2 regions of the Deinococcus hopiensis KR-140 genome follow, and region 1 is predicted to be linked to the other one. Evidence: riboswitches for the same ligand, from Rfam matches in the RefSeq annotation. Region 1 holds a riboswitch; the other holds the start of a gene.

Evidence for each region. A riboswitch is a leader RNA that binds a small molecule or an ion and turns the genes downstream of it on or off. The one in region 1 is predicted to bind S-adenosylmethionine.
Region 2: linked by a shared signal. The riboswitch ahead of B9A95_RS24370 (O-acetylhomoserine aminocarboxypropyltransferase/cysteine synthase family protein) and the one ahead of B9A95_RS30295 (methionine ABC transporter ATP-binding protein) in region 1 are both predicted to bind S-adenosylmethionine.

Annotation. Positions count from the first base shown of each region.
Region 1 covers NZ_FWWU01000011.1:52,740-57,135, reverse strand. The annotation lists gene B9A95_RS30305 (MetQ/NlpA family ABC transporter substrate-binding protein) at 788-1,558, opposite strand; gene B9A95_RS30300 (methionine ABC transporter permease) at 1,594-2,250, opposite strand; gene B9A95_RS30295 (methionine ABC transporter ATP-binding protein) at 2,247-3,221, opposite strand; SAM riboswitch class I at 3,357-3,488, opposite strand; gene B9A95_RS30290 (LLM class flavin-dependent oxidoreductase) at 3,628-4,396, opposite strand, start outside.
Region 2 covers NZ_FWWU01000009.1:2,251,199-2,255,594, forward strand. The annotation lists gene B9A95_RS24360 (EamA family transporter) at 477-920, opposite strand; gene B9A95_RS24365 (Fur family transcriptional regulator) at 1,004-1,390, shown strand; SAM riboswitch class I at 1,539-1,645, shown strand; gene B9A95_RS24370 (O-acetylhomoserine aminocarboxypropyltransferase/cysteine synthase family protein) at 1,780-3,114, shown strand; gene B9A95_RS24375 (homoserine O-acetyltransferase family protein) at 3,111-4,118, shown strand; gene B9A95_RS24380 (glycosyltransferase family 2 protein) at 4,318-4,396, shown strand, end outside.

The DNA.
Region 1 (4,396 bases):
GGCGCCCTGGCATCGCGCGCGCCTCCTCGCCCTTCCTGTTCACTGGGTACTCACGCGTGATCCAAAAAGGAAGTCTGCGGTGCACCGACCTGAACCTGGAGACAGGCCCCGTCCAGGAGGACTTCGTTCGGCGCTGGCAACTGGAAGCGGCCTTCAAAGACGTTCGGGCGCATTTGAGTGAGGAGACACAACGCCAGTGGACGGAAGTGGTCACCAGCGAACCCTGGCAGGAGCAGGGCGCTTAGGCCAGACGCGCTGCCTGGTATGACGAGCGTGCCCGAACCGTGTACGGACTCCGATTGAGTCGTTTGCGAAGCGATTCAATCCAAGCAGAGCGAGAAGGAAAGATAACGGGTTCCGTATACTCCTTAACAGACTGGAAGACCGCCGGTTTGCTTCCCTCCACACCCGCAACCCGTATTAGGAGATGCGCCTGCCAAGGTGCGGCAGGCAGGCTGGAAGGCCCCGCCTTTTTGTATATCTGCCCCAGCCCAGGAGATCGTTTAGAGCACGCGTCAAAAAGAGGACTTCTTTTTGAGCGAGCCCGGCGAGCGAACTTGAATGCGCATGGGGAGATGGAGCCGTGAGGGGTGTCCTTCCACGCGCGGCGCCATTCTCCCCCATGCGCCAAGTCCCACGGGCCTCCACCGGTCGCCTTGCTGACGTCCTTTGTTGTCCCGCCCAGGTACAAGAACAGGAGAAAGTGCAGGGCCGTTGGGTGCGGCCGCACGGCAGCGATGGGGATCTCCGGCTTTTCCAACATCCCGCATCCCTTCTGTTCTCGCGCTCAGAACGCAGGAATGACGCTACCGCTGTATTTTTTCAGGAGCCACGCCCTGGCCTCGGGACTCGTGAGCGCCGCGGCGAGTTTAAGAATGTCCGGATTCTGAGCTTTGTTCCGGGTGGTGGCCAGGACGTTGACGTAGACGCTGTTGCGCTCCTCGTGAAAAATAGCGTCCTTCGTTGGGCTCAGGCCGATGTCCAGAGCGTAATTCGCGTTGACGATCGCCGCGTCCACATCCTGGAGGGAGCGGGGCAACTGGGCTGCTTCGAGTTCGCGGAATTTGAGGCGTTTGACGTTGCTGACAATGTCGGTGAGGCCCGCCCGTACACCTGCGCCGGGCTTCAGCCGGATCAGTCCAGCCCGTTCCAACAGCAGCAGGGCCCGGGCACCGTTGCTGGGATCATTGGGGATGGCGATGGTCGCCCCGCTGCGAAGCTCGGTGACCTTGGCAACCCTCTTGCTGTAAAGCCCCAGTGGGGGTAGATAGACGCCCCGTACCGGCACGATGTTCAGCGGCCGATTTTGCTGAAAGGCGTTCAGATAAGGCGTGTGCTGAAAAAGGTTGGCGTCGAGACTGCCTTCGCCGAGCGCGACGTTGGGTTGAACATAGTCGCTGAATTCACGGATCTGCAGCTCCACCCCCTGCTTGGCAAGGATGGGCTTGACGAATTCCAGCAGTTCTCCTGCGGGAACCGGGGTGGCTCCGACCCGGAGGGTTCCAGCAGAGGCCGTGGAAGCGAGGATCAGGGCGGACAGGGGCAGCGTCAGTCGCATAGCGGCACTCCTTGGAGAAAAGGTTGAGAACGTATTTAACGGTGGTCGCTGCGGGAGGCGGCGCGGTCACCCACCCACTGCACGCCCTGCACGAGCAGAAGCAGCACGGTGACGGTGGCGATCATGACGCCCGTTTCGAAGCGCTGGTAGCCATAACGGATGGCCAGGTCACCCAGGCCGCCGCCACCAATGGCACCGGCCATCGCGCTGTATCCAATCAGGCTGACGAGCATGACAGTGAAGCTGTAGATCAGGGCCGGACGGGCTTCGGGCAACAAAACTTTGAACACCACCTGCGGGGTGGTGGCTCCCATGGCGCGCGCGGCGTCCGCCACGCCCTGGGAAACGTCCCGTAACGCGCCGTCCACCAGGCGGGCGACGAAAGGGATGGCCGCGACGGTCAGCGGCACGATCGCCGCGGTGGAACCGATGCTGGTGCCGGTCAGGAGCCGCGTCAGTGGAATGAGCAGCACAAGCAGGATGATGAAAGGCAGGCTGCGCCCGACATTCACCACGGCGTCCAGTGCGCGGTGGAGCAGCCGCTGGGGGAGCAGACCGCCAGGACGCGTCAGGGTCAGAAAGACGCCCAAGACCATTCCCAGCAGTTGCGCCACCAACGCGGCGGGCACCACCATCCACAACGTATCCAGGGTGGCCTGCCAAAGCAGGGGCCAGAGGGCTGCCAAGTTCATGCGGGTACCTCGACCAGGTGTGCGCTGCGGTCCAGATGCCGGTTCACGTCTGCGGCCCCTTGAGGCAGGGCCAGCCAGGCATCTACCCCCTTCGGATGCGCGTGGGCCTGCACGATGCGCGCGCCCAGCCCCGCAAGGGCGTTCAGGGTACGGGGGCTAAGGTCCGGCAGCGTGAGGTGGCGGAGTTGCTCACCGTTTTCCAGCGAAACTTCCGGACGGTGGGCATTCAGCAACGCGCGGGTCACGGCGTGCTGAGGGCAACTGAGCACGTGGCGTGTTTCGCCCGCTTCCACAAGCACGCCGGCGTCCAGAACGGCGACGTGCGTGGTAACCGCCCGCACGACTTCCATCTGGTGGGTCACGATGACCAGGGTGAGGTTGCGGTCCTTTTGCAGGTCGGTGAGCAGGGTCAGGATGCCGGCGCTCGTCTCCGGGTCCAGGGCCGATGTGGCTTCGTCGGCCAGAAGCAGGTCAGGATCAGTCGCGAGCGCGCGGGCGATCCCGACCCGTTGCTTTTGCCCTCCAGAAAGTTGCGCTGGGTAACGGGAAGTGTAGTCGCCCAGGCCGACCTGCGCCAGCAGGTCGCGTCCACGCGCTTCACGCTTGGCGCGGGGGACACCCAGCAGTTCCAGCGGGAGGGTGACGTTGCCGAGGGCGGTCCTCTGCGTGAGCAGGTTGAAGTGCTGAAAGACCAGGCCGGTCCGCACCTGGCGTTGCCGCAGGGCTCTGGAGCTCAGCCCAGCCATGGACTGACCCTGGACGAAGAGACGGCCAGCATCGGGCGTTTCGAGCCCACTGATGAGCCGAACGAGGGTGCTTTTACCCGCTCCACTGCGTCCGATAATGCCCGTGCAACTGCCTCGTGGGACGGTGAAGTTCAGATCGCGCAGAGCTGGAGTGACCTGACCAGGGTATGTTTTTCGCACCTGTTCAAAGTGTAGGGCGGGGGGCGGAGTGACGTTTGGCGTCACGGGGAGGGGCCTCCTCTGGCAGGATCGGGGTGGGCAGGGAACGCAAAACGGCGCGTCCCCTTCCGGGGCTTGAGCTCGTGGAAGGGGACGCGCCTTGAGGCTTGTCCGCTGGAACCTGCAAAGAGGAACACCCTTCCCTTATCGTTCCCGCCGCCTATGTAAAGCCATCGTTGGCGCGTGCGGGCTGGCGGAGCACCGGGTGCCGCGATGAGGGCCGGTTGCTGCGGCGATCTTCAGGCCAGATCCCTACGCCGCTCTGGATAAAGGTGGCCCGCCGAAACAGGCCGACGAGGAATCTAAAGCAGATGACCAGAAGTGTCAACCAAAGGGTGATGGCCTGCGCGCCGAACGCTGCTTCAATGCTTCCCGGTCTGCTCGGGGACAAGGCAAGCCGGAAGCAGGGCCATCAGGTGAGGGCCAGTTGCGCTTCACGCTGTTGCCGGGCCGCAGGGTGGTGTGGGTAAGGCAGCCCCAGGTTTTCTCGCAGGGTGCGGCCCTCGTACTCAGAACGAAACAGGCCCCGCCGCCGCAGTTCAGGCACCACCAACTCAATGAAGTCGTCCAGTCCTGCCGGGAGCACGGGGCCCATCACGTTGAAACCGTCTGCTCCACCCTTCACAAAGCGCTCTTCGAGCTCATCGGCGATCTGCTCGGCCGTCCCAACCAGCTGCCAGTGCCCCCGCCCCCCCGTGACGAAGAGGTACAGGTCACGGACGGTGAGGTTGTCCCGCCGGGCCTGCGCGATCAGGAGTTGCTGCCGACTGCGGTTGTTGTTTGTAAGGGGCAGGTCCGGCAGCGGACCGTCAATGTCGTACCCGGTCAGGTCCACCCCGAGAAGGTTGGAGAGTTGTGCCAGACCCACCTTGGGCAGCACCAGCGACTGAATCCTCTCAAACTTGTCCCGCGCTTCCTGTTCTGTCCGGCCAACGTAGGGCAGGACGCCCGGCATGATTTTCAAGTCCTCCGGCTGCCGGCCGTACGTTCTGAGCCGCCCTTTAAGATCGGCGTAGAACGCCTGGGCGTCTCGCAACGTCTGCTGAGCGGTGAACACCACGTCGGCAGTGGCCGCCGCCAGTTCTTTACCATCTTCGGAAGAGCCCGCCTGCACGATGACCGGGCGGCCTTGAGGAGAGCGCGCGACGTTCAGCGGTCCCCGGACTTTAAAGTGAACGCCT
Region 2 (4,396 bases), on a different contig from region 1:
CGCCCGTTCGGCTGTTGCTCGGTCGGGCGCCAGGCGTGCGGCGTTGCCGGCACCGCACGCCTGCTCGGGAGTCATGCGGGTGTATACCGGCTGGAACGTGTTTTCCCCGTTTGTACTGGCGCGGCTGTGGCCCCGTCTGCTGGGTTCCAGATCGGAACAAACCCGCCACCCCGGGGGTACACCGGCCGCTGCGCTGCTGCGAGCGCCACGCGGGTCAGTCTGATGTGCGCGGCCCTGGCCCTGAGTGAGGCGCATCCCCGCCCCCAGCTTGGCCGTCTCCCTTACCGCCGTACTGCCGTGTCTGCTGCACACCGAATACACGCTGCGCTACTACGCTGACGGCCGCGGCGTTCTGTTGCTGGAGGGGGACGCGGCCCTGACAGGCCCCGACTCTCTGTACCTGGGCCTGACCAACGGCATGACGCATCAGGTCAGCGGCGCGAACACCAACTCGCGCTCCGTGCGCCGCCTCATCCTCACCGGTCCGCCGCCATCAAATAGACCCCCGCGAGCAGCACCACCGCGCCCAACCAGCCGCGCCATCCATGCGGCTCGCGCAGAGCGAGGGCGCTGAACAGAAAGATAAAGGCCAGGCTCAGGCGGTCCAGCGCGGCCACTCCCGCCGTCGGTCCCACCCGCAGCGCCGCGAAATAGGCCAGCCAAGACGTTGCGCCGCTGAGGCCCGCCAGCGTGATAAACAGCCATGCCCGGCCCGTCAGGTGCGCCTTGCCGAACAGGAGCGGCCCCAGTTGCCCAGTGCCCAGCGCCACGCCGAGCATCACGAGCGCCATGATGACCGCGCGCAGGGCCGTGGCGAGGGTGGGGTTCACGCCCTCCAGGCCCAGTTTTCCAAACACGGTGACGCCCGCACCGCCCAGCGCCGCCAGCAGGCCCAGCGCGATCCATCCGAGGGAAGGCATGGCGGCCAGCATAGGCGACGCCTTCGAGAATTTTGTGTTTCGTTTTTTGATGCTTCGGGGGCCCGTCTGCTAGCGTAGGCGGCATGACGGCCACCCGCAGCACCCGCCAGCGCGACGTGATCGCCCGCGTGCTGGGGGAGGCCGAGGGGCCCCTCGCGGTGGTGGACGTGTTGGAACGCGCGCAGGCGGACCTGCCTGGCCTGGGCATCGCCACAGTCTACCGGACCCTCAAGCTCCTGACCGAGCAGGGCCAGATTCACCCCGTCACCCTGGACGGCGAGACGCGCTACGAGCGGGCGGGAGGCGGCCACCACCATCATTTTTCCTGCACGGGCTGCGGGCGGGTCTTTACCCTGCACACCTGCCCCGTCGCCCTGCCGCGTGGCACGGTGTATCCCGGCGGTTTCATCGTCGAGGCGCACGAGGTCACGCTGTACGGCAAATGCCCGGCGTGCGCGGCCTCGGCCTGACATAGGCGGTTTTGCTCCAAGTACCCCGCGCGGCTTCCGTGCCGGCGGCTCGGGAGAAGGGGGCAGGTGTGCACCTCTCCCGCTCGCGGCGGTTGACCCCCCACGCCTCCGCCTGCTACCCTCGGCGGTAGCTCCCGCGTGGAGCCACTCCTTATCCAGAGCGCCCGAGAGACCTGGCTCGCAGACGGCGCGGCAACCGGACCTCATCACGTCACGGTGCCAAGGCCAGCCCACCGCCCCCATCAACGATGATGGCCGGAGCGTGGGACCGATCAGGGAAGGTCACGCGGACGATCATCACCCCCGCCCCTTCTCGATGTCCGAGAGGGGGCACGCCTTTTTGGCTGGCCCCTCACCCCCCCGAGCTTTTTTCTCTGTGAGGAGTCCCCATGTCCACCCCCAAGCACCTCCGTTTTGAAACCCTGCAGGTCCACGCCGGTCAGAAGCCCGATCCCACCACCGGCGCGCAGGCCGTGCCCATCTACGCCACCAACTCCTACGTGTTCGAGTCGCCCGAACATGCGGCGAACCTGTTTGGCCTGCGGGCTTTCGGCAACATCTACAGCCGCATCATGAACCCCACCAACGCCGTGTTCGAGGAGCGCGTGGCGGCGCTGGAAGGCGGCGTGGGAGCCCTGGCCGTGGCGAGCGGGCACGCGGCGCAGTTCCTGGCGATCACCAACGTGGCGCAGGCCGGGGACAACATCGTCTCCACACCCAACCTGTACGGCGGCACCGTCAACCAGTTCCGGGTCACGCTGGCGCGGCTCGGGATAGAGGTGCGCTTTACGGGCAAGGACGAGCGCCCCGAGGAGTTCGCGTCCCTGATCGACGACCGCACGCGGGCAGTGTACCTGGAGACCATCGGCAACCCGGCGCTCAATGTGCCCGACTTCGAGGCCATCGCCGCCGCCGCGCACGCGAAGGGCGTGGCCGTGTTCGTGGACAACACGTTTGGAGCCGGAGGGTACTACTGCCAGCCGCTGAAGCACGGCGCGAACGTGGTGCTGCACTCGGCGAGCAAGTGGATCGGCGGGCACGGCAACGGCATCGGCGGCGTGATCGTGGACGGCGGCAATTTCAACTGGGGCAACGGGCGCTACCCCCTGTTCACCGAGCCCAGCCCCAGCTACCACGGCCTGAACTTCTGGGAGACCTTCGGCGAGGGCAATGGGCTGGGTCTGCCCAACCTGGCCTTTATCCTGCGCGCCCGGACCGAGGGCCTGCGGGATCTGGGCGCGACGCTCGCGCCGCAGCAGGCGTGGCAGTTCATTCAGGGGCTGGAAACGCTGAGCCTCCGCGCCGAGCGCCACGCGCAGAACGCGCTGGCGCTGGCCTCCTGGCTGGGCACCCACCCCGACGTGGCGCGCGTGACCTACCCCGGCTTGAGCAACCACCCGCACTATGACCGGGCGCAGACCTACCTGCCGCGCGGCGCGGGGGCCGTCCTGACCTTCGAGCTGCGCGGGGGGCGCGCGGCGGGCGAGGCGTTTATCCGCTCCACCCAGCTCGCCCAGCACGTCGCCAATGTGGGCGACACGCGCACGCTGGTGATTCACCCGGCCAGTACCACACACTCACAGCTTGACGAGGTGACGCAGGCTGCAGCGGGGGTCACGCCCGGCCTGGTCCGCGTCTCGGTGGGCATCGAGCATATCGACGACATCCGCGAGGACTTCGCGCAGGCGCTCGCCACGGCGCTGGTGGACGCCGAGAGCGTATGACGGCTGTGACGCTCTCCCCTGACCTTTCGCCTCCCCCCCCGCCCGAGCGATGTTTTCGGCAGCAGACGGCGCTGCTGTTCCGGCAGGCACCGCTGCTGCTGGACTGCGGACAGCCCGTCAATGACGTGCGGGTGGCCTACCACACCTACGGCACGCCCTCGGAACACGCGGTGCTCGTGCTGCACGCGCTGACGGGCACGAGCGCCGTGCATGAGTGGTGGCCGGACTTTCTGGGCGAGGGCCGTCCCCTGGACCCCACCCGGGACTACATCGTGTGCGCCAATGTACTGGGCGGCTGTGCGGGCACCACGGGTCCGGCGGAACTGCCCCAGATCGGCAGCGGGGACGCGCCCCTCACCCTGCGTGATATGGCGCGGGTGGGGCGGGCGCTGCTGGAACACCTGGGCGTGCGGCGCGTCTCGGTGGTGGGGGCGAGCATGGGTGGCATGTTGGCCTACGCCTGGCTGCTGGAATGCCCCGATCTGGTGGACCGGGCGCTGATCGTCGGGGCCCCCGCGCGCCACTCGCCCTGGGCGATTGGGCTGAACACGGCCGCCCGGAATGCCATCCAGGCGGCTCCCGGTGGCGAGGGCCTGAAGGTGGCGCGGCAGATCGCCATGCTGAGTTACCGCTCGCCTGAGAGCTTCGCGCTGACGCAGGCGGGGACGAGCCACCGTCGGCCCGGCGCCCCTGCCATCACCACCTACCTCGAACACCAGGGCGAGAAGCTGGCAAACCGCTTCTGCGAGCGCAGCTACCTCGCCCTGACGGGCGCGATGGACCGCTTTCAGCCGAGCGACGCCGAACTGCAGACCGTCCGCGTGCCGGTCCTGGCGGTGGGCATCTCCAGCGACGTGCTGTACCCACCAGGGGAGGTGTGCGGGCACGCCGCCCTGCTGCCGAACAGCCGGTATCTGGAGCTGCAAAGCCCGCACGGGCACGACGCCTTTCTGATGGACCCGGGTCCGCTGCCCGCCTGGGCGGCGGAGTTTCTGACAGGCTGAGCCGGAGGGGCAGAGCCGGCCGGGGCACCGCGCCCAACCGTACCGCGCCCCGGAGTCGGAGGCGTTCTTGCCCGCCGCGCTGCCCCCAGAACGCGGGCGGGAACAGCACGGAACAGTCAGGCGGTGGTGCTCGGCCGTCCGAACGGGCATAGTGGGACCATTTGAGTCGGTCCGCCCCGGACCCGGCCGAGGTAACCCTGTGAAGACGCTTTTTTCCGTTCTGGACCTGATCAGCCTTCTCCTCTTCGTCCTATACGCCACGCAGCAGGTGCTGAGTG